Regions from separate parts of the Brevibacterium sp. UBA7493 genome, predicted to be linked through region 2. Evidence: riboswitches for the same ligand, from Rfam matches in the RefSeq annotation. Region 2 holds a riboswitch; the other holds the start of a gene.

Region 1 (15,536 bases), on a different contig from region 2:
AGGCAGGCGGGCTGTTCCCGCACATGACGGTGGCCAAGAACATCGGACTGGTGCCCAAGATGCTCGGCTGGGATGCCAGCCGGATCCGCGCCCGCGTCGACGAGCTGCTCGAACTCGTCTCCCTTGACCCGGCCGCCTACCGCGACCGGTTCCCGCGCGAGCTCTCCGGCGGCCAGCAGCAGCGCGTCGGTGTTGCCCGCGCGCTGGCCGCGGACCCGCCGGTGCTGCTCATGGATGAGCCGTTCGGTGCGGTCGACCCGATCACCCGCCAGCGGCTGCAGGATGAGCTCATCGCCATCCACTCGGAGCTGAAGAAGACGATCGTGTGCGTCACCCACGACTTCGACGAGGCCGTCAAGCTCGGCGACTGGATCGCGATCTTCCGCGAAGGCGGCATCCTCGCCCAGTACGACTCACCTGAGAGGATCCTCGCCCAGCCGGCGAACTCCTTCGTCGAGGACTTCATGGGCGCAGGCGCCGGGCTCAAGCAGCTGTCCCTGTCCCGCCTCGATGACGTTGAGCTGACCGAACCGGTGCGCGTGCGTGCCGGTGCCCCCGCCGCCGAGGCGGTGGAGACGATGCGTGCGGCAGGCGATGACTATGTGGTCGTCGTCGACGACCAGGACCGGCCCGTCGACTGGCTCATCGCCAGCCAGCTCGAACGCTTGGAGACGATGCCGACGCAGGTGAATGAGGACCTGCCGGTGGTCTACAACCGCGCCTCGCTCAACGACGCACTCGATTCGATGCTCGTGACGACGACGTCATCGGCGATCGTCGTCGGCCGGCGCCGCCAGATGCTCGGGCTCGTCACCGTCGACACGATCATGGACGTCATCTCCGGGCTCAACGGCCGCGCCGGTGACACTGCCGCCGAGGCGCCGCTGGGGGAGAACGAACCCGAGGAGTTCGAGATCCCCGAAGACGACGGGCGCACCGGCCGCAACACCGACGAGGCGATCGCCGCCAAAAAGCGTGAGGACCCGACCGCAGACACAGCCGACCCCGGTGACGATGCTGTTGACGGCGATCGACCGGCCGGTGCGCACCGCGCGGACAGGGACAGGCCATGAGCAGCCTGACTGCCGGACAGCGCAGAGACATCCGCGACCTGCTCGTGCAGGCTGGGATCATCGTCGCGGCCTTCGGCGTGCTCATCTGGTGGCTGCTGACCACCGACCTCACCGAGGTCGAATCCTCCACTCTGGCACCCGGCGCGGTCTGGTCGCTGACCGTGGAGCACCTGCTGCTCACCGTCATATCCGCCGTCATCGTGCTCGCCGTGGCGATCCCGCTCGGCATCCTGCTCACCCGCCCAGCCCTGCGCCGGGCCGCAGGACCGGTCATGGCCGTAGCGAACATCGGCCAGGCCGCCCCGGCCGTCGGCATCATCGTGCTCTTCGGGTTCTGGCTCGGCTTCGGTTTGCAGGCCGCGATCGCAGCACTCGTCGTCTACGCGCTGCTGCCGGTGCTGCGCAACACCATGGTCGGCCTCACCCAGGTCGACCGGCAGCTCATCGAAGCCGGCCGCGGCATGGGCATGAGCGCTGCCGCCGTGCTCTTCCGCGTTGAACTGCCGCTTGCGGTGCCCGTCATGCTCTCGGGTATCCGCACCGCACTCGTCCTGCTCGTCGGCACCGCCACTCTGGCGACCTTCGTCAACGGCGGCGGACTCGGCCTGCTCATCACCACCGGGGTGACGCTCGACCTCACCCGGGTGCTCATCGCAGGTGCCATCCTCGTTGCCCTGCTCGCTCTCGTCGTCGACTGGACCGGACGCGTCGTCGAACTGGCTGTACGGCCGAAGGGACTGGCATGACACCCCACCCGATCACCACCCCAGTCAGCCGCACACGCACGAGGCTCGGCCGCCTCGGCGCCGGGATCGTACTGCTGAGCACCCTGGCACTCGGCGCGTGCGGTCTGCAGCCCTCGGCCGCCTACATCCCGCCGGTGAACCCCGGGTCGATCGAGGAGATCCCCGGTGCCGCCGACGGAAAGGTCTTCACGGTCACGAGCAAGAACTTCACCGAGGCGGTCATCCTCGGCAAGATCTCCGTCATCGCCGCCGAGGCCGCCGGATTCAGCGTGAAGGACCTCACGAACGTGCCCGGCAGCGTCTCGGCCCGCAAACTCATGACGAGCGGGCAGGCCGACCTGTCCTGGGAGTACACCGGCACCGCCTGGCTGACCTACCTGAATGAGGAGGAGGGCATCCCGGATCCGCACGAGCAGTGGCAAGCCGTCCACGATGCCGACCTGGACAACGGCCTGACCTGGGGCCCGGCGGCTGAGCTCAACAACTCCTACGGCATGGCGATCCGGCCCGACGCCCCCGGCGAGCTCGGCGCGGTGACGAAGATGTCGCAGCTGGCCGATCTCAAGCCGGAGGACCGCACGATCTGCGTGGCCGCCGAGTTCAACTCCCGGCCTGATGGGCTCACCCCGATGCTCGAGGCCTACGACATTCCGCGCGGGGAGGCCGACGGCACACCGGAGGACAACATCGGCATCTACGATGCCGGCCCGATCTACTCCGCAACGGCGGCCGGGCAGTGCAACTTCGGCAATGTCTACCTCACCGACGGCCGGATCAAGGCGATGGGCCTCGTCGTCCTCGAAGACGACAAGCAGTTCTTCCCCGCCTACAACGCAGCCCCCGTGTTCTTCACTCAGACGCTCGAGGAGTACCCGCAGCTCGAAGAGGTCTACGCGCCGATCGCCGAGAAGCTCACCACCGAGCAGATGCAGGAGCTCAACCGGCAGGTCGACGTCGACGGTGACGACCCCGTCGACGTGGCACTGCGCTGGATGGTCGACGAAGGCTTCGTCACCGAACGGTGACTCGGCGGCCAGACGGTAGGCTTGTCGCCGGCTCGTGACGGAAAGAAGCGGCTCGTGACGGAAGGAAGCGGCGATGTTGGGTCTGAATCTCACCGAAGGCACGGTGCTCATCATCTGGCTGATCGGCATCGCCTGCGCGGCTGGCACCCGGCGCGAACCCGGTGACACCGCCCGCTACCCGCTCACTGTCATGGCCGCGCTGTTCGCCCCGATCATCGGTTCGGTCTATGCGGTTGTGCGGTTCTTCCAGGTGCGGGCACGCCACCGGCAGCAGCGCGGACTCGGCCGCGCGAAGGACACAGGGCTCAGCCGAGAGTGAGCGGCTCGTCTGCTGCGATCGGGCCGTCCTCGCCGACCCGCCAGGAGATCTCGACCTCCACCTCGCGCTTGGTGCCCTTGCTCGGCTTCTGCTCAGTCGCCGGCTTCTCCTCGTCGACAACCTCGACGGACAGGCGCACCGAACTCGGCATCTCCAGCCGGGTCTCCTCAGCACCCTGACGGAACACGAGCGTGCCCTCGGCGATCTGGTCGGCAAGCTGCTGGAGCAGGTCGGCGAGCTCGTCGCGGCTGCGGATCTCTTTGGTCTTGAGGTGAACGGTCTTCACAGTGACATCCCTTCAGTAACAGGGTGCCGGCGCAGATGCCGTGACAACGGCGAAAAGGCGCGCAACCGGCTGGATATCCATCGTATCCGAGTCCGCATCTGCGGGATATGAACGCATGCGGAGCAGAAACAAAAGGTCTCGCCTGCTGGCACCAGTTCACAAGTGTGACCTGCGTCGCTAAGCTCTGTGTATGGACGTCACTCATACTCTCGGTTCATTTGACTACGTTGACCCAACTGATCTCAAGAGGATGGCTGAGGCCTCAGGGCCCAAGGTGACCATTCTGATGCCGACATCGCGAGCGGATCACCAATCCCGCGAATCCTCCACCCGGCTCAAGTCGCTGCTCGATGAGGCGGGCCGCAAGCTCGCTGAGACCGGCGTCGAGGCGAAGGAAGCCAAGGAGATCCTCGGCCCGCTCAACGACCTCGTCAACGACGGCCCGTTCTGGCGCCATCAGGCCGACGGGCTGGCTCTCTACGCAGCCACGGGCATGACGCTGACTTACCGCCTCGGTGTGCCGCTGAGCGAGCACGTCAGCGTCGGCGACTCGATGACGGTCCGCCCGATCGCCCCGGCGCTCGCACAGTCCCATGCCTTCTACATCCTGGCTCTGTCACGGAACAAGGTGCGCCTGTTCGACGCGACGAAGGACTCGATCGTCGAACTCGACCTCGGTGAGACCGTGCCGCAAAGCATGGACGACGTCGTCGACCCCGATGAACGCCAGCGGCAGCTGCAGAGCCGGTCGATCGGCGGCGACCGCGCCATGTTCCACGGCCACGGCGCCGGCGGTGAGGTCGACAGGATCTTCGTCGAGAAGTTCGTCAAGGCTGTCGGCGAAGGAGTCGGAACGCTGCTCGGCAAAGCCCGCAGCCAGCCGCTGATCCTCGCAGCTGTCGCTGAGGCGATGCCGCTGTTCAAACCCGTGTGCACCTACCCGGCGCTGCTCGACGAGATGGTCACCGGCAACCCCGACGACCGTACGCCCGGTCAGCTGCACGCCGATGCGTGGGAGGTCGTCATGCCGGCCTTCGCTGAACGCGACGACGCAGCCTACGCCCGCTTCGCTGATGCGCAGGGCACCGGCCGCGGCGTCACCCAGACCGATGTCATCCGCGAAGCAGCTGCCGAGGGGCGGGTCGACACGCTGTTCATCAACCCGTCGCTCTCTGCCTCAGAAGGCAGCGGGGATGTCGATTCCGCGATCCTGTCGACGCTGCAGAACTCCGGCACGATCGTCATCATCTCCGACGGCCGGGTCGAGAACGTCGCAGCACTGATGCGGTACTGACCCCCGGCCGCTCAGGCGGTCCTGATCTCTGTCAGAGCGGCGAGTGCGGCAAGGGCTGCGCTCGCCGCTTCGTGTCCCTTGTCCTCCCGTGAGCCCGGCAGCCCGGCCCGGTTGCGAGCCTGCTCGTCGTCATCGCAGGTCAGCAGCCCGAACCCGACCGGTGTGCCGGTCTCGGCCGCCACCTTGGCCAGCCCGTCGGTGGCGGCCCGGCAGACGTAGTCGAAGTGCGGGGTGCCGCCGCGGATGACGACGCCGAGTGCGACGACGGCGTCGAAGCGTTCCGCCGCCGCACGGGCCAGCAGCGGCAGCTCGAAGCTGCCCGGCGCCCGGAAGACGCTGACCTCCATCCCAGTCGTCTCAGCTGCGGCCTCGGCGAGGGCGCGCTGGGCGCCGGCGAGGAGCCCGTCCATCACCTCGGTGTGCCAGGAGGAGGCGACGATCGCCACGCGGGTGCCCGGTGCGGCCTGCGGCTTCATCGTCGGTGCTCCGCTCGATGCCATGATGTGATCCCTTCTCTCAGTGTTCGGTGCGGTGTCCGGTGCAGTGCCCGGTTCAGTTCTGGTGCGGTGTCCGGTTCAGTTCTGGTGGGCGGCTGGGGTGTGCGTGTCGAGCCATGTGCGCAGGTCGGCGATCGAGATGACCGGCAGCCCGAACCGGGTCCCGAAGGCCAGCAGAGCGTCGAGGCGCATGACCTCGCCGGTGTCGTCGACGACCTCGGCGATCGCTGCGACCGGCCGGCAGCCGGCCAGCCGGGCGAGTTCGACTCCGGCCTCGGTGTGCCCGGCGCGCTCGCGGACCCCGCCGGCGGCGGCGATGAGCGGGAACACATGCCCCGGCCGGGTTAGCTGCTCCGGGCCCGCCTGCGGGTCGGCCAGCATGCGCAGGGTTGTCGTGCGCTCACCGGCGCTGATGCCGGTGTCCAGGCCGCGGGCATCGCAGCTGACGGTGTAGTTCGTGCCCTTCGGGTCCTCGTTCACCGCGGTCATGGCCGGCAGATCGAGGTGGGCTGCGATCTCAGCGGTCATCGGCGCGCACACCACGCCGGAGGTGTGGCGGACGATGAAGCCCATCCACTCCGGGCTCAGCAGCTCGGCCGGCACGATGAGGTCGCCTTCGTTCTCGCGGTCGGCATCGTCGACGACGATCGTCGGGACACCGCGGCGCAGTCGGCTGATCGCCTCCTCGATCGAGTCGAGCCCGTGTGCCGGGGACGCGTCGGCTGCGGTGGTCTCCCACGGCTTGTCCTGCCACGGCGACGGCGGCGCCTGCACGGGATCGGCACGTCGCACGTGGCGTCCGGCGAGGCTCTGGGCGTACTTGGCCAGCACATCGGTTTCGATGTTGACGAGGTCCCCGACGCTCGCCTGCCTGAACGTCGTCGCGGCCAGGGTCGCCGGGATGAGCCCGACTTCGCACCACGGCTGCCCGGCACCTGCCGAGGAGACGGCGGTGATCGTCAGCGAGGTCCCGTCGAGTGCGATCGAACCCTTCTCCACGCACAGCGGGGCGAGCGCGGCTGGCAGCTCGATGCGCATCCGCGTCCACGCCCCGCAGTCCTCGAAGACGCTGATCCGCCCGACCCCGTCGACGTGACCTTGGACGATGTGCCCGTCGAAGCGCCCGCTGGCCGGCATGCAGCGTTCGAGGTTCACCTGCGCGCCCGCCCTCAGCGCACCCAGGCTCGTGCGCGCCAGCGTCTCGCCCATGATGTCGGCGGTGAAGATCCCCGGGCCCGAGGTGCTGGCCGGGTTCTCATGTGCCGGCGCGGCTTCGGCGGAGGTGCGGGTGGCGGTGAGGCAGACGCCGTTGACGGCCAGGGACCCGCCGGCTGGCAGGTCGTCGATGAGGCTGCCGGCCCTGATGCTGATGCGGGCGGTGTCGGTGCCGGGAACGGAGGTGACGGACAGGACGGTGCCGGTGGCTTCGATGATGCCGGTGAACATGTGGTGACTCCTGTGGTCGGTGGTGGATGGGGCTGGCGGTGCCGGGGCCGGGGCGGCGGGTGCCGGTCTCAGGTGCAGGATGGTGTCGGTCCCGCTCGCGGCAGCGGCAGGGGCGGCAAGGTCGTCGGGGATGAAGCGCGGGGCGGCTGCGAGTGTCGGCACCTCAAGGCCGGCGGTGGCGGCGAGCCCGCCGGTGCCGAGCAGCTGCGGGCCGAGGTGGAGGAACAGCTCGTCGACGAGCCCGGCGGTCAGGAAGCCGCTGAGCAGGTGCGCCCCGCCCTCAACGAGCACGTGCTCGATCCCGCGCGCCCGCAGCTGCCGCAGCGCGTGCAGCAGGTCGTGGGTGCGCAGGTGGATGGTGCGCGGGTCGGCGGCGAGGTGGCTGGAGGCGTCGAGATCGCGGGTGCCGATGACGACCGGCACCGGCTGCCGGGCCGCAGCGCGGCCGTCGATGCGGGCGGTGAGCCGCGGATTGTCGGCCCGGGCGGTGCCGGTGCCGACGATGACGGCGTCGACCCGGGCGCGCAGCGCGTGCACGCGGGACCGGGTCTCATCGGAGGTGATCCACTGGCTGGTGCCGTCGGCAGCGGCGATCCGCCCGTCGAGGCTCTGGGCGAGCTTCGCCGTCACGAATGGCCGGGCCTCACGCTGCGCGGCCACCCACCGGTGATTGAGCACCGCCGCCTCATCGGCTGCCAGCCCGGCGACCACCTCGCGTCCGGCCGCCCGCAGCACCTCGGCGCCACCGGTGGCGACCGGATTCGGGTCGGCTGCCGCGTAGACGATGCGCGGGATCCCGGCCCTGACGATCGTATGCGCACACGACGGGGTCCGGCCGACATGGGCGCACGGTTCGAGCGTGACGACGAGCGTGGCGGTGCCGAGGTCGATGCCGGCTGCGACGGCGGCTGCCAGGGCTGCCGGTTCGGCGTGCGGGTGCCCAGCACCTGCGTGGTAGCCGGTGACGATCGTCCCGTCGGCGCCGATGACGGCCGCACCGACGAGAGGGGTGGCCCCGCGCTGGCCGCGGCGGGCGGCGGTGAGAGCAGCGGACATGGCCCGGCGTTCACGGGCAGTGATCCCGGCGGCAGGCGCGGCGGGTGCAGATGAGCGGTGCATTTTCCCTCTCCTCCTACCGGGGAGACGGGAGACAGGCGGCAGGCGTCCGCGCAGACACGGGTGCGCCGCTGCCGGTCCAGGCAGACACGGGTGCCCTGGACCGTGTGTTCCTCCCATCCAGACTTTCACTGTCGGTCTCGGAATCGCACCGAGTCAGCCGAACCCCTCCGCCCGTCTGGGCCTCGGCGTTCGGGTCGCGGACTGTCACCGCCGGTACGGAATCTCACCGTCCCCGGAACATCTGCCCACACCGTAGCACGCGTCACAGACACACCGGTCACCGCACCCGAGGCGGTGGGCGCCTCCCGTGCTTTGCCAGCACCGTTGTCCGGCCCGTCTGGCATAGTGAAGACAGGATGCTCACCAGGGAGATCATCACGGTGTCCCTGCTTGCGGAGGAACAGTCATGCACCCGTTCTCCCGCCCCGCGCTCGCCCTCATCGCCGCAGGCGCCGCTCTCACACTGGCCGCCGGATGCACAGCGGCAGATGATGCACCCGGCAGCTCACCTGCGCCCAGCACACCGGAACCGCGGCAGCTGAGCGAGGCGATTACCCTCGACTTCTACGCTAGCCTGCTCGCCGACAACGACACCGACCGGGCGCTGGTCGCCGACGCGATGGGCGGCAGGCTCGTCGCCGTCGGCGCTGATGGCGCTGAACTGTGGAGCCACCAGGCGCAGGTCGATATGGACCGGCCCGACAGCGTGGCCGCCTACTCCCACGGTGAGATCGTCATCGTCGACGACGGGACCGGCCATCTGCGCGCACTCGACTGGGGCGATGGCAGCGAAGCCTGGACCTATACGCCTGCCGATGCCGATCTCGGCTGCACCGAACCGCGTGACTACTACTCGTCCTCCTCCACCGGGACGAGCGCCCTGGGCGAGGATGGGATCATCCTGCTCGAATACGGGATGATCGATGCCGATCGCGGCAGCTGCACCGGTGATGAGCAGAAGGCCATGGTCCTCGGCCTCGATCCTGCCTCCGGCCAGCCTGCCTGGCCGGCCGTGCAGGCGACCGCCGATGCGCAGCCCATGGGCGGGGCGAACCTGCAGATCACCCCGGACCGCACGCGCGCCTACCTACCGTGGCGCGATGGCGACGGCAGCTTCCTCACCCGCCTCGACCTGGCATCGGGTCAGCATGCCACAGTCGATCTCAGTGAGTACGGGGAGCAGGACCTCGGCTTCGGGATCTACCCGCAGAAGGCACCCGGAACGCTTGTCTACGCCTTCGGCACCGCCGATCCTGACGCACCGTACTCCGGGTCCGTCACCCGCACCGCACTGCTGAGGCTGCCGATGGACCTGCCGGAGAGCTCTGGGGTGCTCACCCCGCTCAGCGCTGCCGACGATCCTAGCCTCGCCGCGGGCATCGACTTCAGTGAGGAGCCGGTCGCCTACTGTGCCGCCCGGCCCGTCTCCACCGCCGCAGGCACCTTCGTGTGCGCGAGCACCCAGCTGTTCGCCTCCCGGATCCTGGTGCTCGGCTCACTGCTCGACGGCAAGGCCTGGCACACCGACATCTCCGAGGACGCTTTCGAATTCGGGCTGTTCGACGAGCAGTACGGTCGCCTCCACACACCCGTCGACGGCACCGACGCGCCACTGGTCATCATGCCCGGTCTCGACGCCGGTGTCCGGGCCGTCAGCGCCACTGACGGATCGACGCTCTGGGAGGCAGGCGAAGACCTCGACCCGCTCGATCCGGTCGAGGGCAGCTACGGATTCGGCGGCAACGGCGCATTTCCGCAGCTCGGTCTCATCCCGGTGCTGCTCAACGACGCGGTGCATTTCTTCACCCCTGACGGCAAGGAGCACCCCGAGGCCCACGCCGTCGGCCAGTATGCCGAGCCGAGCGCCACCGGCCGCTGGTTCGCAGCAGCCGCCGGTGAGTCCACCACGCTGTGGACCGTCACCGGCGGCTGAACGACGCCGCTGTGCGGCGCCGGTAAAGCTGCGCTGCGTCTTACCAGCCGCGTTCGGCCAGGCGGTGTGGGGCCGGCAGGTCGCTGACGTTGAGGCCAACCATCGCCTCACCGAGTCCGCGGGAGACCTCGGCGAGCACCTCGGGATTGTCGTAGTTCGCCGTGGCCTTGACGACGGCTTTGGCCCGTGCCTCCGGGTTGCCGGACTTGAAGATGCCTGAGCCGACGAACACGCCCTCAGCACCGAGCTGCATCATCATCGCCGCATCGGCAGGCGTGGACACGCCCCCGGCGACGAAGGTGACGACCGGCAGGCGGCCGTCGCGGGCGACCGTGCGCACGAGGTCGAACGGCGCCTGCAGCTCCTTGGCCGCAACATAGAGCTCATCTTCGTTCAGCGCAGCCAGGCGGCGGATCTCACCGCTGATCGTGCGGATGTGGCGGGTCGCCTCGGAGACATCGCCGGTGCCGGCCTCACCCTTCGAACGGATCATGTCGGCACCTTCGCTGATGCGGCGCAGCGCCTCTCCGAGGTTGGTGGCCCCGCACACGAACGGCACCTCGAAGGCACGCTTGTCGATGTGGTTGACGTAGTCGGCAGGGGAGAGGACCTCGGATTCGTCGACGTAGTGCACGCCGAGAGACTGCAGGATCTGCGCTTCGACGAAGTGGCCGATGCGCGCCTTGGCCATGACCGGAATCGACACGGCATCGAGGATCCCGGCGATGAGGTCCGGGTCGCTCATCCGGGCGACGCCGCCCTGGGCGCGGATATCGGCGGGCACCCGCTCGAGCGCCATGACCGCCACTGCTCCGGCATCTTCGGCGATGCGGGCCTGATCAGGGGTGACGACGTCCATGATGACGCCGCCGGCCAGTGAGCGTGCGAGCTCAGAGCTCAGCTGGGCGCCGGTGGCGCGCTGCTGCGCGGCGCCGTCGGCAGTCCCGGCAGTGTGCGTGTCCGCAGCGGCGTTGGCGGTGGTGGCGGTCAGTGTGGCAGTCATGCAGTCTCCTGGGTTGTGGCGGGTGCCGGACACCCGCTGGTGGTGAGCCGGACGTCCAGGCGCCCGACGGGGTATTCGTGAGCCTAGCGGGCATTGGACTGCAGATATAGTCCAGATCCAGGGGTATTCTGTAGTCCAGTTGCGCGGTTCCGGATGGCCGCGAGACCAGAGACCAGGTGGGGGAGGGGTGCTCATGGCGCACGACGCGGATCTCACGGTGCGGCTCGACCGCAGCTCGCGCATCGGTCTGCCGCTGCAGATCGTCGCCGGCATCCGGGCCGAGATCGTCACCGGCCGTCTGCGCCCGGGCGACAGTCTGCCCTCCAGCCGGGTGCTCGCCGCGCAGCTCGGTGTCGCCCGCGGCACCGTGCAGACGGCGTATGAGCATCTCATCGCCGAGGGGCAGCTCGTGACAGCCGCCCGTTCGGGCACACGCGTCAACCCGGCACTGCAGACGGCGCGGACTGGTCTCGCTTCGGCCGCGCGCCGCTCGGGGTCACGGGCCGTGACGGGCCGAGCGATGCCCTCCCACCACTCCACTGACATCGCGGCGGAGGTGCGCATCGATGCCCGGGGTGTGAGCGTGCGCCCCGACCCGCGCGATGAGCCCGACTTCCGGGCTGCCTGGCGCCGCGGACTCGACACCCGCGACGTCAGCGATGACGGCTGCGGCACCCAGACGGTGCGCCAGGCGATCGCCGGGCACCTGCGGCTGGTGCGCGGCATGCAGGTCGAACCCGCCGACATCGTGCTGACCGCCGGCGCCCGCGACGGGCTGCGCACCGTCCTCAACGTCCTCGCTCCCGCAGCGCTCGGAGTCGAGAGCCCGGGCTTTCCCGGTCTGCGCCGGGCACTGGCGAACACCCCCACCGTCGATGTGCCCGTCAACACCGACGGCATCGACCCCGCTGCAATCCCGGCACCGCTGCGCGCCCTGCTGCTGACGCCCAACCACCTGCATCCGCATGGAGATTCGATGAGCGCGACCCGGCGCGTGCAGCTGCTGCGCTGGGCCGAATCGTGCGGCGGCCACCTGATCGAAGACGACTACGACACCGAAGCCCGCTACGCCGGCAGCCTGCCGCCGACTCTCGCCGACCTCGACAGCAGCGGCCGGGTGCTGCACCTCGGATCCTTCGCCACTCTGCTCGGCACGCGCCTGGGCATCGGCTACATCATCGCCACCGGCCCGCTCAGCGCTGCGATCGCCGCCCACCGCCGGATGCTCGGTCCCGCCGCCTCACCGCTCATCCAGGCGGTGCTCGCCGACTACCTGGACTCCGGCGGGCTGCGCAGGCGGATGCTGCGGATGCGCAAGCGGCTGGCAGCCGCCGCCGAGGCGGTCGATGCCGCAGGCCTGCCGCTGACCCAGGTGCGCGGGCGGGCGATCCTCGAACGGCCGGCCGGGGATGCGCGGCGTTTGCGGCGCGCACTCGCTGAGCGCGGCATCCTCGTCGACGACCTGGCCGGCAAATGGACCGGCGGGCAGCAGACCGGCATCGAGATCGCGCTGAGCTCGCTCACCAGCCCGGAGCTCACTGCTGTCCTGGCGGCTCTGCGCACCGAGCTCAGCCAACGCTGATGACACTCAGCAGCGGTCGCCGGGCATCACCGCAAGCGGATCCCGTTCGGCGGCCGGCAGGCTGAGATCCGGCTGCGCCAGCGCCCGCGCCAGGGCGGCCCGCGGTGTCAGCGGCTGATGGGCAGGCGCCCCTGCGAACAGCTCGCTGCGCCAGCTGTCACCGGAGGAGACCATGTCCTCCTGAAGCGATTCGATGAGCGCCTCGACTGTCGATCCCGGCAGATCCGTCAGCACCGCCGCAGCCTTTGCGACGAGCGGCTCCGGCAGCGGTCCGCCGGGCAGCTGCGGGCGGACGAGCCCGCTGAGCTCAGTGAGCAGATCGATGAGCTCGGGGTACGACATCACCGTCCCGCCGCCGATCGAGAACTGCCCGGTCGGCAGATCGACCCGCAGCGCCGCCTCGATCGCGGCGGCCACATCGGTGACGGCGATCGGCTCGACGAGGTGGCGCATCCACGACGGCACCACCGTGACCGGCAGCCGCGTCGCCAGCTGCCGGACGAGTGCCAGGCTCGTCGAGCCCGCCCCGATGATCATCGCCGCACGCAGCGTGATGACCGTGGCGCTGGCCCGGGAGAGCTCCTGTTCGACCTCGAGCCGCGAGAGCAGATGCTCGGACAGGCGCTCCTCGCCGACAGCCGGGATGATCCCCGAAAGGTAGACGATCCGCTTGATGCCTGCAGCATCGGCTGCCCGGCACACGCGCTGAGCTGACTGCCGGTCAACTGTGCGGAAGTCAGACCCGCCCATCCCGTGGACGAGGTAGACGATGGCATCGGCATCGCTGTGAGCCACCACCGTTGATACGGATGCGTCATCGGTGACGTCGAGTCGGGCGGCGGTGACGCGGTCTGCCCACCAGAACGCCCTGAGCTTTTCCGGTGAGCGGGCAGCGGCAATGACGGTGTGCCCGGCACCGAGCAGGACGGGGATCGTACGCGAGGCGACGTATCCGGTGGCGCCGATGAGCAGAACTCGCATGTCATCTCCTAGACTGGTGCCATGACGTCGCAGCTGGTGCTCACCTCACGTGCTGCTGTCTGGGCGCCTGCGACCGCCACCATTGTCCTCGGCGGGCTCATCCTGCGCAAGGCCTTCGGCCTCGGCACAGCTGCCGGCACCGCGGCACTGCCGCTGTGGAGCCTTGCCCTCGCCGCGGTGTGGACACTCGGTGGGATCGCCCTCCTGCTGCTCACGCGAGCGCATGCCACACGCCACCGCCCTGCTGATCCGGCGCCCGGCCCGCCGGCGCACCGTACTGCCGCCTCGGCCGGGTGGCGGGCGCTGGCTATCGGTGCGGTGCTGGCGGGTGTGTCGCTCCTTGGTGGCTGGATCCTCAGCCTCATCCCGGTGACCGCGCCATGGATCACCGCCGCCCTCGTGACTGCCGGGAGCTCGGCGGCCGGGCTGACGCTGGCGGCAGCTGTCGTCACGGGGCTGTCGGAAGAGGTGTTCTTCCGCCTCGGCCTGGCCGACCTGTTCCGCGGCCACGCCCGCTGGATCGCCCCGACCGTCATCTACACGCTCGTCACCTGCGCAACGCTCAACCCCGGCCTCATCGCCGCCGCCCCCGTCGTCGGACTCGCCGCAGCCTGGGCCCGCGAATCGACTGGCCGCTGGTTCGCTCCGCTCATCGTCCATGGCCTGTGGTCGATCGCCATGGTCGGGATCTTCCCGCTCGCAGCCCCCGTGCCGGGAGGCCTCTGATGGCCGCCTGGATCGCCCCACCACCGGCCGCGCCGCGGCGTCCCGGCGCCGAGGCGGGGCGCGCCGAGGCGGGTCGCGCCGAGGCGGACAGCGCCAGCGCGTGGAGCCGCATATGAGCACGCCGGAGCGGACCGCAGACGGCCGCTGGATCATCGTCAGGGGCAGGCGCTGGCGAGCCCAGGATCCTGTGCTGCCCGAGGCGCTGACCGCCCCGCTGCTGAGTGCCCTCGGCACTGCCCGCTCGCAGCTCTCCCGCTCTCGCCAGCTGAACGACGAGCAGACTGCAGCGCTGCGGAAGCGCGTCACCTGGGCCAAAGAGGGCCTCGGTGAGCGCGGCACCCCGTGGTGGGAGCTGACCGAGGATGAGCGGCTCGCCCGCGCACGCGACCGGCTGCAACGACTGACACGCCGGGATGGCGCGGAGCGCGACGGGGGTCGCTGAAAGAATTCTGCCTGCCTGCGGAATAATCTCCCTTCCCGCAAAGTTGAGTCTGGTGTACGCAACTTTCATGATGCTGGGTTTGACAGTCAGATTCAGCGTGACCAGACTTGAGTCAGATGCGCTCAATGCCGGCGCCAGCCGGGTTGGGCCTGACTCAGAAGAGAAGGAGAAACACTATGGCTCGTGCAGTAGGAATCGACCTCGGCACCACCAACTCGGTTGTGGCCGTGCTTGAAGGCGGCGACCCCAAGGTCATCGCCAACGCAGAAGGCGGCCGCACCACCCCCTCGGTCGTGGCGGTGAGCAAGAACGGCGACTCCCTCGTCGGTGAGATCGCCAAGCGCCAGGCTGTGCTCAACGTCAAGAACACCGTCGCCTCGGTCAAGCGCCACATGGGCAGCGACTGGACCACCGAACTCGACGGCAAGACACTCACTGCACCGGAGATCTCTGCCCGCATCCTGCAGAAGCTCAAGCACGATGCTGAGGAGTACCTGCAGGAAGAGGTCACCGACGCCGTCATCACCGTCCCGGCCTACTTCAACGACTCGCAGCGCCAGGCCACCAAGGACGCCGGCAAGATCGCAGGCCTCAACGTCCTGCGCATCATCAACGAGCCCACTGCCGCCGCACTGGCCTACGGCCTCGAGCGCGGCAAGGAGGACGAGCTCATCCTCGTCTTCGACCTCGGCGGCGGCACTTTCGACGTGTCCCTGCTCGAAGTCGGCAAGGATGATGATGACTTCTCGACCATCCAGGTCCGTGCGACCTCCGGTGACAACGAGCTCGGCGGCGACGACTGGGATCAGAAGATCGTCGACTGGCTCGTCAGCCAGGTCAAGAACGGCTACGGCGTCGACCTGACCAAGGACGCCGCCGCTGTCCAGCGCCTCAAGGAGGCCGCGGAGCAGGCGAAGAAGGAACTGTCCTCGGCGACCAGCACGAACATCTCTCTGCAGTACCTGTCGATGAGCGACAACGGGCCCGTCCACCTGGATGAGACCCTCACCCGCGCGAAGTTCGAGGACCTCACCAAGGACCTCCTCGAGCGCACGAAGGCCCCG
Region 2 (15,536 bases):
AGCAGGTCGGCGATCGGCACGCCGACCTTCTGCATGTCATCGGGGCCGGAGCCGGTCAGCGACATGAGGCCGGCCTCACCCTGGGCGATCTGGTCGTAGCCGGCGCGGGAGGCTTCGGGGCCGTCGTGGCCGAAGCCGGTGATCGAGAGGATCACGAGGCGCGGGTTGAGCTCCATGCAGCGTTCGGTGGAGAACCCGAGGCGGGTGAGCACGCCGCCGCGGAAGTTCTCGACGAGCACGTCGGCGCGTTCGATGAGCTGGGCGAGAACCTCCTTGTCGCCGTCGTCCTTGAGGTTGAGGGCGATGGATTCCTTGTTGCGGTTGCAGGAGAAGAAGTAGGTGGCCTGCGGGTCGTCCTCAGGGCCGACGAAGGGCGGGCCCCAGGAGCGGGAGTCGTCGCCGGAGGCGGGGTTCTCGACCTTGATGACGCGGGCGCCGAGGTCGCCGAGCATCTGCCCGGCGTGCGGTCCGGCCAGTGCGCGGGAGAGGTCGACGACGGTGTAGCCGGACAGCGGTCCGGGGCGGGTGGTGGTCTCGGATGTGCTGCTCATCGTCAGGCGGTTCTCCTTCGTCGTTCGGCCGCTGGCAGCCGTGCCCGGCGGCTGGTCTCAGTGTGCCCGAGGTGTCGGTGCCGCTGCGCTGTCGTCTCGCGGACGCGTGTCTGCACGGGTGGTGTCAGACCGGTTCAGTTGTCCGGCACATCGGGTGAGCTGTATGTGTCCACGAGTCTACGCAACCGCTCGCAGGCGTAGCGCGCCCGGTCTCCGTCTGCGGACTGGATCGCCATCACCGACAGGGTCGAACCGTCGGACAGGTCGAGGGTGACCCACGAGTCACCACCCCGCGGGTGGAAGCTGATGGAGAGGATGCGCGTCCATTCGACCCTTGTCGTGCTGAAGATGTTGCGCACGATGAGTGCTTCGTCGGTGACAAATGCCGCGATCGCCCCGACGCGCCAGACGACGGCTCCGAAGATCACGCCCAGAGCATTCATCCAGATGATGTCGCGGGTCTTCCAGCCGGTCCAGTGCAACTGAGTCAGCCCCCAGCTCAGCAGTGCGAAGGACACGACGATCGTGATCGCGAGGAACACGGTGAGGATCCTCGTGAAATAGGGCCTGAATGGCCGTGTCTCAGATGCGGCAGGCGCCAATGTTCGTCACCAGGATGGCGCGTGCGCCGACTTCGTAGAGCTGGTCCATGGTCTTGTGCACGTCGCGGGCGGCGACCATGGTGCGCACGGCGTACCAGTCGCTGTCGTGCAGGGCGGAGACGGTGGGGCTTTCGAAGCCGGGGGTCAGCGCGGTCGCCTCGGCGAGGTGTTCGGCGGCGATGTCGTAGTCGACGAGGACGTAGTCGCGGGCGACCATGACGCTTTCGAGCCGGCGCAGAAACTTCCGGGTGCCCGGGTTCGACTTCCGGTTGGAGATGACCACGGCTTCGGAGTGCAGGACCGGTTCGCCGAAGGTCTGCAGCCCGGCCATCCGCAGCGTGGTGCCGGTTTCGACCACATCGGCGATGACGTCGGCGACACCGAGTTCGATCGAGACCTCCACGGCCCCGTCGAGTTTGATGACCCGGGCTTCGAGTCCGCGCTGTGCAAGGTCGCGTTCGACCAGCATCGGATAGCTGGTGGCGATGGTGAGGCCCTCGAGTTCGTCGATCTCGTGGAAAGCGCCTTCGGCTCCGGCGTAGTGGAAGCGAGAGCGGGCGAAGCCCAGCGGCAGCAGCTCCTCGGCTTCGGCACCGGATTCCAGCAGCAGATCGCGGCCGGTGATGCCGAGGTCGATGAGCCCGCGGCCGACATAGACGGCGATATCGCGCGGGCGCAGGTAGAAGAACTCGATGCCGGCGTCGACGTCGCGGTGGACGAGTCGCTTGGAGGTCGTGCGCACCTGGTAGCCGGCTTCGCGCAGCATCGTCGTCGCTGATTCGGACAGCGAGCCCTTGTTAGGCACAGCCACGCGCAGCATGCCGTCGGCCCGGACCGCCGGGATGCGGCCGGTATCGGTGATTTCTCGGCTCACAGCTTCCTTTCGGCTCACAGTTCGCGATAGACGTCGTCGAGGCTGATCCCGCGGGCGATCATCATCACCTGCAGGTGGTAGATCGCCTGAGCGATCTCACCTGCGAGTTCGACATCGGATTCGTACTCGGCGGCCATCCACACCTCGGCGGCCTCTTCGACGACCTTCTTGCCGATCGCATGGACTCCGGCGTCCAGCTCGGCCACGGTGGACGAGCCAGCGGGACGGGTGGCTGCTTTTTCGGTCAGTTCTGCGAACAGTTCTTCGAAGGTCTTCACACGGCCAGGGTAATACACCACCGGCACCAGTCTGCAGAGAGTCTCAGGCGCCGCCCTACAGAGCAGAGAGGCGAAGTCCCAGCGCAGGAGCTGGAAGCAGCGGCCCCAGAGGCTGCGGCCGGCGCCCGGCGCATCCAGACGATGACGTATGAAACTGCGATCAGGAGGAAGTGAGGGGAGGATCACAGCTCCAGGCCACCGAAACCTCCTGCCGTGAGCTCGGGAGCCTGCCCCGTGCGGGATGGCGCACAGACCGGATGGTTGAGGGCAATGCCGAGGGCGGACGTACATGATCGGGGTCGACGTCAGCACGACGTTCGAAGACCCTCAGCCGTCGGCGCAGTGCCCGGCGATCGTCTGTGCGGGTTCGCTCGGTGATGCGATCGTCTGCTTGGACTTCCTCGCCCAGTCGACGATGCCGACGATGACCATGATGAGGAAGACGAAGTACACGATGCCGGAGAACAGCAGGCCGCCCATGATGGCCAGTGGAATCCCGACGAGGTCGACGGCCAGCCACACGAACCAGAACTCGACGATCGCCCGGCCTTGGGCGTACATCGCCACGAGTGAGCCGATGAAGATGTAGGCGTCCGGGTATGGGTTCCACGACCAGTCGCCCCACGCCAGGATCCAGCCGAAACCGGCAGTGCCTGCGGCCAGGGCGGCGATGAGCAGTAGTCGTTCGGGCCAGGTCGCCCAGCGCACGCGGATCTCACCGGTCTCCTCCTGGGAGCGCTTCCACTGGCTCCATCCCCAGATCGCAGCGGCGATGATGACGACCTGACGCGCGGCGTTGCCGCCGAGGCCCGCCGAAATGCTGGCCGAGAACAGGAAGATCGAGCCGGTGATCTGCACAGGCCAGGAGAAGATGTTGCGCCGCAGTGCCAGGAACACCGTTGCCAGTGCGCAGATGTTGCCGATGACATCGGACCAGGGAACGGGCTTGCCCATGAGTTCGAAGACCGGGGCGTTGAGCCACGAGATGATATCCACTTTCCGAAACCTTTCGCTCAAGGCTCCGGGGGTTGCGACGCGTGAATAGCGCGGTGGCGCCGCGTAGGCTCAGGCACATATCGCCATCAGCTGCGCGGACGCAGACGTGCTTCCTCCCATCCGGACTTTCACCGTCGGTACTGGAATCCCACCAGTTCAGCCCCGTCGGAACGGGGGTCGCGGACTGTCACCGCCGGCTCGGACTTTCACCGACCCCGGAGCACGTACTCCTGGTGGCACTATAGGCTCTGGCTCACATGCGCGGCAACTTCTGTCTTGCCGCGCATGCCTGTTCAGCGCAGGGCGTCGAGGGCGAGTTCGCGCAGCTCTTCGATCGCTGCGCTGCGGTTTTCAGCGCTGTATACGGCGGAGCCTGCCACGAGCACATTCGCTCCGGCGGCCACAGCGCGGGCCACAGTCGTGGCTGAGACTCCCCCGTCGACCTGCAGCTGTACTTCGAGACCGGCGTCTTCGATCGCCTGGCGGGTGCGGGCCACCTTCGGCAGGCACACGTCGAGGAATGACTGGCCGCCGAATCCGGGTTCGACGGTCATGATGAGGATCTGGTCGAACTCGGCCAGCAGGTCGATGTAGGGCTCGATCGGAGTGGCCGGGCGGATCGCCAGCGAGGCCTTCGCCCCGAGTGCGCGGATCTCGCGGGCCAGCCGGACAGGGGCCGCGGAGGCTTCGGCGTGGAAGCTGACCGATGCGCAGCCCATCTCCGCGTAGACCTGGGCGTGCCGGTCGGCCTGCTCGATCATGAGATGTGCGTCGATGGGGATCGGCGAGACCTCACGGATCCGCTCGACGACCGGCGGGCCGAAGGTGAGGTTGGGAACGAAGTGGTTGTCCATGACGTCGACGTGGGCCATATCGGCTGCCGAGATCGCGTCGAGTTCCTCGGACAGGCGGGAGAAGTCACAGGACAGGATGCTGGGATGAATGCGAATGCTCACCCTCCCAGCATAGAGCCTCAGCGCTTCAGCCGGTGCGGCGCAGCAGTGCCAGGAACATCCCGTCAGTGCCGTGCACGTGCGGCCACAGCTGCACGGCCTGCCCGGTGCCGATCGGCGCCGAGGCGAACTGGGCGGCCTCCTGGCCGGTGACGTCTGCGAGGATCGCCGGCGCGTCAAGCACCTCGACGTCCGTGCCCGAGGCGGTGAGCACCTCGGTGACGATGTCGATCGTCTCCCCGTGGTGGGGCGAGCAGGTGGTGTAAGCCACGACTCCCCCGGGTGCGGTGAGCTCGATCGCCCGGGTCAGCAGTTCGCGCTGGATGGGCTGCAGTGCCTCGACGTCCTCAGGTTTGCGCCGCCAGCGGGCTTCGGGTCGGCGGCGCAGCGCGCCGAGGCCGGTGCAGGGAACGTCGGCGAGCACGCGGGTGTAGCGGCCGAGGTGCTCGTCTGCCAGGCTGCGGCCGTCGGTGTTGAGGACGGTGACGTCTGCGTCGATGGCGCGTACGGAGTCGCGGACGAGTTCGGCGCGGTGTGCGGAGACGTCGCAGGCGACGACTGGTGTTCCGGTGGCAGCGGCGTCTGCTGCCAGGATGGCAGTCTTGCCGCCGGGCCCGGCGCACAGGTCGAGGACCGGGCCGTCAGGTGCGCAGGCTGCGGTCAGGCCGAGGACTACGAGCTGGGAGCCTTCGTCCTGGACGCGGGCCTGTCCTGCCTGCACCTCAGGAAGTGTGTAGGGGTCTCCGGAGGACAGTTCGACGCCGAGCGGGGACAGCGCGGTGGGCTTTCCGCAGTCGGCGGCGATCGCCTCCCGGTCGGCCAGGCCGGGCAGGGCTGTCAGGCACACGCGGGCGGGCACATTGTCGGCTGCGAGCAGTGCGGTGAGTTCGCCGGCATCGCGCCCGTGGGCGGTGAGCGATCGGCGCAGTGCAGTGACGATCCAGGCCGGGTGCGCGTAGGTCAGCCCGATCTGCTCGTCGTCGCTGGCGCCTCTGGTGACGAGGTCGAGCCACTCGATGCGGGTGCGTTCGCTGATGCGGCGCATGACGGCGTTGACGAAGCCTGCGGCCTTCATGTGCTTGGTCGCCCGCATGAGACCGACGGCTTCGTTGACGGCGGCGTGGGCGGCGGTGTTCATGTCGAGCAGCTGGTGGGCACCCAGCCGCAGGGCATTGCGGGCGGGCGTGTCGAGCTTGCTGACCGGCCGGCCGGCGGCGTGGGCGATGATCGCATCGTAAAGACCGCGGCCGCGCAGGGTGCCGTAGGTCAGTTCGGTTGCCAGCCCGGCGTCGGCGGTGCTCAGCCCGGCACGGCTGAGCCGTGGGGGCAGCAGCAGGTTGGCGTAGGCGTCGTCATCGTCGACGGCGATGAGAACGTCGAAGGCGATGCGCCTACCGGGGTTGACGCGGGTGCGGCCATGGCTGACACGGCGGCGTTTGACGCCGGGGCCGGGTTTGCCGGGGGCGGGTTTGCGGTCTCCGCTGGGCTCACGCATCGCCGGGCTCCTCGCTGATGTCGAAGGCGGCCTGACCGCGGCCGCGCAGGAAGTCGGCGGCGTCCATCATCGCCTTGCCGAAGGGCTGGATGCGTTCGACAGCGACGGCGCCGTCGCTGGTGCCGATGAGCACAGTGCCGTCAGCGGCGGCTGCGAGCCGGCCGGGCTGCTGCCAGGCGGCGCTGCTGAGGTCATCGGCGGCGGTGATGCCGGAGAGCTTGGTGCGCTTGCCGTCCATGAGCGCCCATGGGCCCGGTGCTGGGGTGACGCCGTTGGCGCGGGCGACGAGTTCGGCGGTGGTGGCGGTGAAGGGCAGTTCGGCTTCGTCTGGGGTGATCTTCTCAGCGTGGCTGGTCTCACCGTGCTGTGGGGTGAGTTCGGCGCTGCCGTCTGCGAGCTGATCGAAGGCGGTGACGAGCAGCTCCGCCCCGGTGCGGGCGTAGGAGTCGAGGACCTCTCCGGCCGGTGCCGAGGGCAGGTCGAGTTCCTGCTGGGTGAGGACCGGTCCGGTGTCCATGCCGGTGTCGATGCGGAAGACAGTGACTCCTGAGGTCGTCTGTCCGGCCATGAGCGCCCGCTGGACCGGTGCTGCCCCGCGCCACTGGGGCAGCAGGGAGAAGTGCAGGTTGTACCAGCCGTGCTCACTGATCGACAGGGCACGAGGTCCGGCGATCGCACCGAAGGCGACGACGGCGACGGCATCGGGGCCGAGGGCTTCGAGTTCGTCGAGGATCTCCCCGCGCAGCCGGGCGGCCTCGAGCACCGGGATGCCGGCGGCAAGGGCGCGCTCCTTCACCGGGCTCGGGGTCAGCACGCGCTTGCGGCCGACCGGGGCATCGGGGCGGGTGAGCACGGCGATGACCTCATGGTCGGATTCAAGCAGCGCCTCGAGAGCGGGCACGGCGACGGCGGGGGTTCCTGCGAAGACGATTCTCACCCCGCCAGTCTAACGACCGGGCCGGCCGGTTCAGAGCACGTCGGGATCGTCGACCCGGGCGAAGACGGACTCCTCATGCCGCATCGACCGGGCGGCGACCTCGGCGGCGATGCGCCGGGTGACAGCAGGACCGGAGGCGATCGTCGTGCCGATGATGCGCTCATACGGCTCGTCGTGGGCATAGATGTCCCACACCTCCCCTACCTCGGAGGCCGCAGCGACCACCTCGGCGACGGCGGACCGGTCGCCGCGCAGGCCGATGGTGCGCACGGCCGGCGGGAAGCGCAACTCGCTGCGCGCCTGGTACTGCTCATCGGCCCAGGCGACGGGTGCGAAGTCGGAGATGACCTGCCGAATCGAGGGGTCGTCGTCCATGAGCAGGATGCGCCCGCCGTGCTGCCAGCCGCGCACCAGACAGGCGGCCCGCATGCGGCGAGCAATGGCGCGGTCGGTGGCCTGCAGACCGGGGCCTGGCCACAGCGAGTCGAGCAGCAGGGCCAGGGCGTAGCCGTTGTCTGCATACGGTTCGGCGCCTGTGGTGGCGACGATGATGCTCGGTTCGTCTGGGACCCGGTCGATGATGTGGCTGCCGCCCGAGCGGATGACCTTGGTGCCGGGGAAGGCGCGGCCGAGTTCTTCAAAGGTGCGCTCGATGCCGGCGACGACCGACCGGATGGCGTTGCTGGAGCACTGCGGGCAGGTGAAGGTCTCAGCGCGGAAGCCGCAAGCGCGGCAGGCGAACGGACCGGTCTGGGAGGCGGCTTCAAGTTTGCCGGCGCACTGCGGGCATTCGATGACGCTGCGGCAGCCAGCACAGGCCACGACCGGCAGGTAGCCGGCACGCGGGACCTGCACGAGGACAGGTCCGATGGCCGGGGATTCCGTCGTCCGCCCGATCGCTGCCTGGGTGAGGCGGAAGCCGAGTTCGGGCAGCCGCTGATGCTGGTGCGGCGGCAGGTCGTCGGGTGGCAGCTGGCAGATCGGGGCCTGTTGGCGATGAACCGGTCCCGGATAGGTGATCTCACCGAACCAGCCGATGCGCACGAGCCGCTGGATCTCGACGGTGCGGTTGTAGTCAAGGAACAGGGCTGCACTGCCGGTCTGCTGGATGCGGGTGAGCAGCACCTGGCGGGCGTGCGGGTAGGGGGCGTGCTGGTCGAGGTAGTTCTCGTCGCCGTCGTCGAGGCAGATGACGAGGCCGATGTCGGATGTCGGGGCGAAGGCGGCGGCGCGGGTGCCGATGATGAGCCGGCCTGCCCCGTGCAGGGCGCGCACCCAGGCTGACCAGCGGGCGGACTGGCCCTGGTCGGCTGATAGGCGGATGGCCAGCGGCTTGAGGTCGCCGAGGGCGGCTTCGAGGGCTGAGAGTTCGCGGTGATCGGGTACGAGCCACAGCACCGATCGGCCGGTGCGCAGCACGCGGGCGGCTGCGCGCAGTCCGTAGTGGATCCAGCCGGTGCCCGGCATGCTTCCTGGCAGCAGCGCCATGGCTGCGCGCGGGCCGGCAGATGGGCGTCCGGTGTCGGTGGCCTCGGACGGTGTATCGCCGATCCAGGTGTCGAGGGCGGTGAGGTAGTCGGTGAAGTCCGCTGGCTCATCGGTGTGGGCGCTGATCTCATCGCAGATCTGCTGCCGTTCGACTTCGCCCAAGGGTTCGGGTTCTGCTGCACGGGCGCGCTTCTCAGCCGTCGCGTGCCGGGGCGGGATCGCCAGGCGCAGGACATCGGGCAGGGTGCCGGCATAGCGGGAGGCGATCTCCTCGCACAGGGCCCGCAGCCCGGGGGTGAGGACGACGAGGTCGGAGACGACGCGTTCGATGGCGGTGAGTTCGCCGACGTGTTCGGTGCTGTCCTTGCGGGCGACGACGAACCCGGAGATGAGCCGTCCGGCGAAGCGGACCCGCACGCGCACTCCGGGCTGTGCGTCGGCGGCGAGGCTGTCGGTGACGGCGTAGTCGAAGGGGCGGGCCAGGTGCGGCAGCTGGGTTTCGACGAGCACTTCGGCAACCGGCAGGTGCGCGGCCGGCGTCTTGCCGCCGCGCACCCTGATGCCGGTGTCGAGGCCGTCGTCGTCGCCGTCGTCGGCGATGAGCCGCGGCTGCTGGCTCATGTGTCTGCTCCCCTGACCGGGTCAGGAGCACAGGCGGCGCAGGTCCTCGGCGCGGTCCGTGCGCTCCCACGTGAAGTTCTCACCGGTGCGCCCGAAGTGACCGTGGGTGGCGGTCTCGGTGTAGATCGGGCGCTTGAGGTCGAGGCTCTTGATGATCATCGACGGGCGCAGGTCAAAGACCTCGCGGATGGCCGCTTCGATGCGGGCCGGGTCGACGGTTTCGGTGCCGAAGGTCTCGACGTAGAGACCGACCGGGCGGGCGGAGCCGATCGCATAGGCGACCTGCACTTCGCAGCGGCGGGCCAGGCCGGCGGCGACGACGTTCTTGGCCACCCAGCGCATCGCATAGGCACCGGACCGGTCGACCTTCGAGGGGTCCTTGCCGGAGAACGCTCCGCCGCCGTGGCGGGCGAAGCCGCCGTAGGTGTCGACGATGATCTTGCGGCCGGTCAGTCCGGCATCGCCCATCGGGCCGCCGACGACGAACGGTCCGGCGGGATTGATGTAGAACTTCGTGGCAGCGGTGTCGAGGCTGAAGTCGGCGAGGACCGGTTCGATGACCTCGCGCTTGACGTCGGCTTCGAGCTGGTGCTGGCCGATCGCGGCATCGTGCTGGGTGGAGACGACAAGGGCCTCGACGGTGCAGGCGGTGTCACCGTCGTAGCCGATCGTCACCTGCGTCTTGCCGTCAGGCCGCAGGTAGTCCAGCCGTCCGGACTTGCGCACCCGGCTCAGCTGCTCGCTCAGCCGATGTGCCAGATGGATCGGCAGGGGCATGAGCACGTCGGTGGAGTCATCGGCGTAGCCGAACATGAGTCCCTGGTCGCCGGCGCCGAGCAGCGAGTCAGCGTCTTCGACCTCACCGCCGGTGCGGTGTTCAAGGGAGGTGGTGACAGCGTCGGCGATGTTCTGCGACTGCGCGCCGATCGAGACGGACACGCCGCAGGAGTGGCCGTCGAAGCCCTTCTCAGAGGAGTCGTAGCCGATGCCGGTGATGATCCTGCGGGCGATGCCGGCGACATCGGCATAGCCGTCTGTCGAGACTTCACCGGCGACGTGGACGAGGCCGGTGGTGACCATCGTCTCAACGGCGACGCGGGCGTTGGGGTCCTGCCTCAGCAGCTCGTCGAGGACACCGTCGCTGATCTGGTCGCAGATCTTGTCGGGGTGTCCTTCGGTGACGGACTCTGAGGTGAATTGGCGAAGATGTTGTGTGCTCACCCGGCCATCCTATCGATTCGCACGGACAGCGACAGCGGCCATGACTTCCTGCGACACACTCTCCTTCGACCCGGCCGTGCGCAGCACCTCGCGCACGCCAGCACTCTCACCAGCGGTTCCACCCTCGGAGGCGTCAGCATCAATGCGTTCGTAGACGACGAGGCTGTTGTCGTCGCGGTCGAAGGCCTGGCCGGCGGAGACGTCGTTGAGCACGAGCATGTCGCAGCCCTTGCGCAGCAGCTTCTGCTGGGCGAGCTGTTCGGCACTGGCGTCCGGGGAGCCGGTTTCGGCGGCGAAGCCGATGATCGTCTGGCCGGCGGCGCGGGTTTCGACGAGACCGGCGAGGATGTCGGGGTTCTGCACGAGTTCGATCGTGAGCCCGGAGTCCCCGGATTTCTTCATCTTGTGCTCGGCGGTCTCGGCCGGCCGGTAGTCGGCAACGGCGGCGCACATGATGATGATGTCGGCATCCCGCTGGGCGGCCTGCGCGGATTCCTGCAGCTCGGCGGTCGTCTCAATGCCGGTGACGGTGATCCGGTCGCTGAGGTTCTCCAGCAGCCGATCGTCGACGTTGGCGGCGATGAGGGTGACATCGGCACCGAGTGCTGCTGCGGCGCGGGCCAGGGCGATGCCCTGTTTGCCTGAGGACCGGTTGCTGAGGAAGCGCACCGGGTCGAGCGGCTCGCGGGTGCCGCCGGCGGTGATGAGCACGCGCCGGCCGGCAAGTGCCGCCTCGGTCTCCGTTCCCGAGGTGCGGGTCCGGTGGACGTCGAGGGCTGCGGTGACGATGTCCTCGGGTTCGGGCAGCCGTCCGGGACCGGAGTCGGCTCCGGTGAGCCGGCCGCTGGCCGGTTCGATGACATGGATGCCGCGTTTGCGCAGCACTGCGACGTTGTCCACGGTGGCGGGATTGAGCCACATCTCGGTGTGCATCGCAGGTGCGAGCACCACCGGTGCGGTGGTGGAGATGACGGTGGCGGTCAGCAGGTCATCGGCGCGTCCGGCGCGCAGCCGGGCGATGAGGTCGGCAGTCGCCGGGGCGATGAGCACGAGATCGGCGTGCTGGCCGATGCGGATGTGCTCGACTTCGTCGATGCGTTCGAACACGCTCGTCTGCACCGGCTGGCCGCTCAGGGCCTCCCAGGTGGCAGCGCCGACGAAGGTGAGCGCCGAGGCAGTGGGCACGACCTTGACGGTGTGCCCGAGTTCTCGCAGGGCGCGGACGACATGACAGGCCTTGTAGGCCGCGATGCCGCCGCTGACCCCTACGACGATGTTCACTGCTCGGTGGGGGTGTCGAAGCTCAGGTCGATGTCGGCTTCAGCGGTCTCGAAGTCCTCGATGACCGGCGCGGCGAAGTCCTCTTCACGCGGCTCGCGGATGAGGATCTTGCCCTCATTGACCTCGCGCAGGGCGATCGACAGCGGCTTCTCGTTCGGCTCCGGGGTCACCAGCGGGCCGACGTTCTCGAGCAGGCCTTCCTGGAGCTGCGCGTAGTAGGCATTGATCTGCCGGGCGCGGCGAGCCGATTCGATGACGAGTTCGTACTTCGAATCCGTCACCGCCAGCAGGTCGTCGATCGGCGGATTGGTGATACCTTTCGGTTCAGCGGACACTCAAACTCCATCAGTTGTCGGGGGTGTTGTCGATTGACAACCCCATCAATGTTACTAGTTCCTCGGCGGCTTCTGAAATGTCGTGGTTGATGACGGTGTGGTCGAACTCGGTCTCAGCGGCGAGTTCTTCCTTCGCAGTCTCCAGCCGGCGGGCCTGTTCCTCTTCGGATTCGGTGCCGCGGCCGATGAGCCGGCGGACGAGCTCATCCCAACTCGGTGGGCCGAGGAACACGAACCTCGCCTCGGGCATCGTCTCCTTGACCTGGCGGGCGCCCTGCAGGTCGATCTCCAGCAGCGGATGCGAACCGGCTTCGAGCGCTTCGCGCACCGGTTTCGCGGGCGTTCCGTAGCGGTACCGGCCGTGCACGGTTGCGTATTCGAGGAGTTCACCGTCGTCGATCATCCGATCGAATTCCTCTTCGGTCACGAAGTAGTAGTCGACGCCGTCGCGTTCGCCCTCACGCGGTGGGCGCGTGGTGGCGGATACGGAGAACCAGATCTGTGGGAAGTTTCTGCGGATGTGTGCGCCGACGGTGCCTTTGCCGACGGCGGTCGGTCCTGCCAGAACAGTCAGTCGTTGTGTCACGCGGTTTCGAATCTCTCCAGGAGTGCGGCCTTCTGGTGCACACCGAGGCCTTTGAGTCGCCGGGATTCGGCGATGCCGATCTGCTCCATGAGCACTGAGGCGCGGCGTTTTCCGACGCCGGGCATGGAGCGCAGCAGGTCATGGACCTTCATCTTGCTCAGTGCTTCGTCGTCTGCTGCTTCCTTCAGGACTGTCGACAGGGATTTCTCACCGCACTTCAGTGCGGCCTTGGCATCTGCCCGAGCCTGCCTGGCCTTGAACGCTTTGTCGAGTGCTGCAGAACGCTGTTCGGGTGTCAGGGGTTGGAGAGCCACGTCTACTCCTTAGTGGTCCAGTCCGCATCAGCAGATTTGTATCAGTGTAGACCGTCTGCACCGGTGAGCGCACGGGTCGTTTCCCGGATGCGCTCCTGAAGCGCCGGAATCGCCGGCCCTGCTGAGAGGATCGTGCGTCCGGCATTCACAATGACACGGCCGTCTGCGAACGCTGCTCCGAACACGGAGTGCAGATCCTCGACTCCCCCGCCCTGAGCGCCATAGCCCGGTGCCAGGATCGGGTAGTCGCCTGCAGTCAGGTCGATGCCGAGGTCGCGGGCGGCAGTGCCGGTGGTCGCACCGATGACGACGCCGAGGCGTGGGGCACCGAGCTGTGCGTTGACGTCCCGGACGCCTGCGATCACCTCGGCGGCGACCGACTCACCGCCGGCAGTGCGCGCATGCTGGACGCTGGCCCCATCGGGATTCGAGGTCAGTGCGAGGACGAATGCGCCAGTGCCGTAGGTGCGTGCGCACTCGAAGGCCGGTTCGAGTGAGCCGAAGCCCAGGTACGGCGAGAGGGTCACGGCGTGGGCGTACAGCGGGGAGGCCGGGTTCATGTACGCCTCGGCGTAGCCTGCCATTGTCGAGCCGATGTCTCCACGTTTGATGTCGAGGATCGTCGACAGCCCGGCATCGTGGGCAGCACCGAGGACGTCTTCGAGGGCGGCCATGCCGCGGGAGCCGTGGCGTTCGAAGAACGCCGCCTGCGGTTTGACCGTCCCGCACTCCCCTGCCGCCGCCTCGACGACGCGCAGCCCGAAGTCGCGCACCCCGGCTGCCGAATCCGGCAGCGACCAGTCGGCCAGCAGCCCGGCGTGTGGGTCGATGCCGACGCACAGCCGGGTCCGGTTGGCCTGCGGCCAGTCGCGTCCGTAGTCGCGCTCGGGCTGGGCGCCCGTGTCGTGTTGGCTCATGCCCAGTCCTGCAGGGAGCGCACATCGAAGGCCGCTGCCCGCTGGCCTTCGATCGCGGTGACCGCGGCGGTGAATTCGGCGACCGTGGTCACCAGCGGGATCGACGAGGCGACGGCGGCTGCGCGGATCTCGTATCCGTCAGCACGCTCCTGGCGGCCGGCCGGCACGTTGATGACGAGGTCGATGCGGCCTTCGGTGATGTCGTCGAGGATCGTGCGCTCACCTTCGGCGGCTTCGTAGTGCTTCGCGATCCGGGTGCTGGTGATGCCGTAGCGGTCGAGCATCGCCGCGGTGCCGGCGGTGGCGACGACGTCGAAGCCCATGTCGACGAGCTGCTTGACCGCCAGCACCGAGGAGCGCTTGTCGCGGTCGGCGACCGAGACGAACACCGTGCCCGAGGTGGGAAGGGCGGCTCCGGCTGCGAGCTCGGCTTTGGCGAAGGCGACGGGGAAGGCGGTGTCGATGCCCATCACCTCGCCGGTCGAGCGCATCTCAGGACCGAGGATCGAGTCGACGACCTTGCCGGCGACGGTGCGGAACCGGCGGAAGGGCAGCACCGCCTCCTTGACGGCGACCGGGTGGTCATCCGGCAGGGTCGAGCCGTCGTGTTCGGCGGCGAGGATGCTGCCGCGCAGCTCTCTGATCGACTTGCCGACGGCGATGAGCGCGGCGGCCTTGGCCAGCGGCACCGCGGTGGCCTTCGAGACGAACGGCACCGTGCGGGAGGCGCGCGGGTTGGCCTCGATGACGTAGAGGACGTCAGCGGCGACGGCGAACTGGATGTTGATGAGCCCGCGCACGTTCGTGCCGCGGGCGATCGCGGCGGTGGCGTTGCGGACCTGCTCGATGACGTTCTCCCCCAGGGTCAGGGCCGGCAGCACCGAGGCGGAGTCACCCGAGTGGATGCCGGCCTCCTCGATGTGCTCCATGATCCCGCCGATGTAGGTCTCGTTGCCGTCGTAGAGGGCGTCGACGTCGATCTCGACGGCGTCTTCGAGGAACCGGTCGACGAGCACCGGCCGGTCGATCGAGACCTCGGTGGCCGTTGCCATGTAGTTCATCAGCTGTTCGGTGTCGTAGACGATCTGCATGCCGCGGCCGCCGAGCACGTAGCTGGGGCGCACGAGCACCGGGTAGCCGATGTCCTCGGCGATCGACTGGGCCTCATCGTAGGCGGTGGCGGTCCCGTGCTTGGGTGCGCGCAGCCCGGCTTCGGCGAGCACCTGGCCGAATTCGCCACGGTCCTCGGCCAGGTCGATGGCCTCCGGCTGGGTGCCGAGCACCGGCACGCCGGCGGCCTTGAGCTGGTCGGCCAGGCCGAGCGGGGTCTGCCCGCCGAGGGTGCACACGACGCCGGCGACAGGCCCGGCCTGCTTCTCGGCATGGTAGATCTCCATGACGTCTTCGAACGTCAACGGTTCGAAGTACAGCCGGTCGGCGGTGTCGTAGTCGGTTGAGACGGTCTCGGGGTTGCAGTTGACCATGATCGTCTCGTAGCCGGCCTCGGCCAGTGCCATGGTGGCGTGCACGCACGAGTAGTCGAATTCGATGCCCTGGCCGATCCGGTTGGGACCGGAGCCGAGGATGATGACGGCCTCGCGTTCGCGCGGGGACACCTCGGTCTCGTCGTCGTAGCTGGAGTAGTGGTACGGGGTCTTCGCCTCGAACTCGCCAGCGCACGTGTCGACGGTCTTGAACACCGGGCGCAGCCCGAGTGCCTGGCGCACGGCGGTGACGACGGCTTCGTCGAGGTGGCGCAGCTGGCCGATCTGGGCGTCGGAGAAACCATGGTTCTTCGCCAGGCGCAGGGTATCGACATCGAGGCTCTCAGCGGCGGCGATCTCCTCGGCGACATCATTGATGAGCTGGACCTGGTCGAGGAACCAGGGGTCGATGTCGCAGGCCTCGTGGACCTCCTCGACGCTCATGCCGGCGGCCAGTGCCCGCTGCACGGTGTAGAGGCGCTCGGTGGTGGCATGGCCGAGGTCGCGGATGACCTGGGCGCGTGCGGCATCGGTGGAGATGTCGAGCGGGTCGTTCCACGAGAACGAGGAGTTCTTCTGCTCGATCGAGCGCATCGCCTTCTG

Evidence for each region. A riboswitch is a leader RNA that binds a small molecule or an ion and turns the genes downstream of it on or off. The one in region 2 is predicted to bind FMN.
Region 1: it holds a riboswitch for FMN, as region 2 does, so the genes downstream of both, ribD (bifunctional diaminohydroxyphosphoribosylaminopyrimidine deaminase/5-amino-6-(5-phosphoribosylamino)uracil reductase RibD) here and B4E96_RS02605 (nicotinamide mononucleotide transporter family protein) in region 2, are expected to answer to the same signal.

What each region holds. Positions count from the first base shown of each region.
Region 1 is NZ_DLOD01000004.1:39,812-55,347, forward strand. Features, by position in the region: gene B4E96_RS04025 (ABC transporter ATP-binding protein) at 1-1,073, shown strand, start outside; gene B4E96_RS04030 (ABC transporter permease) at 1,070-1,819, shown strand; gene B4E96_RS04035 (glycine betaine ABC transporter substrate-binding protein) at 1,816-2,844, shown strand; gene B4E96_RS04040 (hypothetical protein) at 2,918-3,163, shown strand; gene B4E96_RS04045 (amphi-Trp domain-containing protein) at 3,150-3,449, opposite strand; gene B4E96_RS04050 (hypothetical protein) at 3,736-4,743, shown strand; gene ribH (6,7-dimethyl-8-ribityllumazine synthase) at 4,755-5,243, opposite strand; gene ribD (bifunctional diaminohydroxyphosphoribosylaminopyrimidine deaminase/5-amino-6-(5-phosphoribosylamino)uracil reductase RibD) at 5,319-7,805, opposite strand; FMN riboswitch at 7,907-8,049, opposite strand; gene B4E96_RS04065 (PQQ-binding-like beta-propeller repeat protein) at 8,212-9,738, shown strand; gene pdxS (pyridoxal 5'-phosphate synthase lyase subunit PdxS) at 9,779-10,741, opposite strand; gene B4E96_RS04075 (PLP-dependent aminotransferase family protein) at 10,935-12,323, shown strand; gene B4E96_RS04080 (NAD(P)H-binding protein) at 12,330-13,304, opposite strand; gene B4E96_RS04085 (type II CAAX prenyl endopeptidase Rce1 family protein) at 13,326-14,030, shown strand; gene B4E96_RS04090 (biopolymer transporter Tol) at 14,143-14,472, shown strand; gene dnaK (molecular chaperone DnaK) at 14,649-15,536, shown strand, end outside.
Region 2 is NZ_DLOD01000003.1:272,497-288,032, forward strand. Features, by position in the region: gene B4E96_RS02585 (CaiB/BaiF CoA transferase family protein) at 1-551, opposite strand, end outside; gene B4E96_RS02590 (PH domain-containing protein) at 686-1,093, opposite strand; gene hisG (ATP phosphoribosyltransferase) at 1,134-1,973, opposite strand; gene B4E96_RS02600 (phosphoribosyl-ATP diphosphatase) at 2,042-2,305, opposite strand; gene B4E96_RS02605 (nicotinamide mononucleotide transporter family protein) at 2,633-3,301, opposite strand; FMN riboswitch at 3,404-3,529, opposite strand; gene rpe (ribulose-phosphate 3-epimerase) at 3,595-4,257, opposite strand; gene B4E96_RS02615 (RsmB/NOP family class I SAM-dependent RNA methyltransferase) at 4,283-5,749, opposite strand; gene fmt (methionyl-tRNA formyltransferase) at 5,742-6,686, opposite strand; gene B4E96_RS02625 (primosomal protein N') at 6,717-8,795, opposite strand; gene metK (methionine adenosyltransferase) at 8,817-10,016, opposite strand; gene coaBC (bifunctional phosphopantothenoylcysteine decarboxylase/phosphopantothenate--cysteine ligase CoaBC) at 10,026-11,297, opposite strand; gene rpoZ (DNA-directed RNA polymerase subunit omega) at 11,294-11,632, opposite strand; gene gmk (guanylate kinase) at 11,643-12,218, opposite strand; gene mihF (integration host factor, actinobacterial type) at 12,215-12,532, opposite strand; gene pyrF (orotidine-5'-phosphate decarboxylase) at 12,574-13,449, opposite strand; gene carB (carbamoyl-phosphate synthase large subunit) at 13,446-15,536, opposite strand, start outside.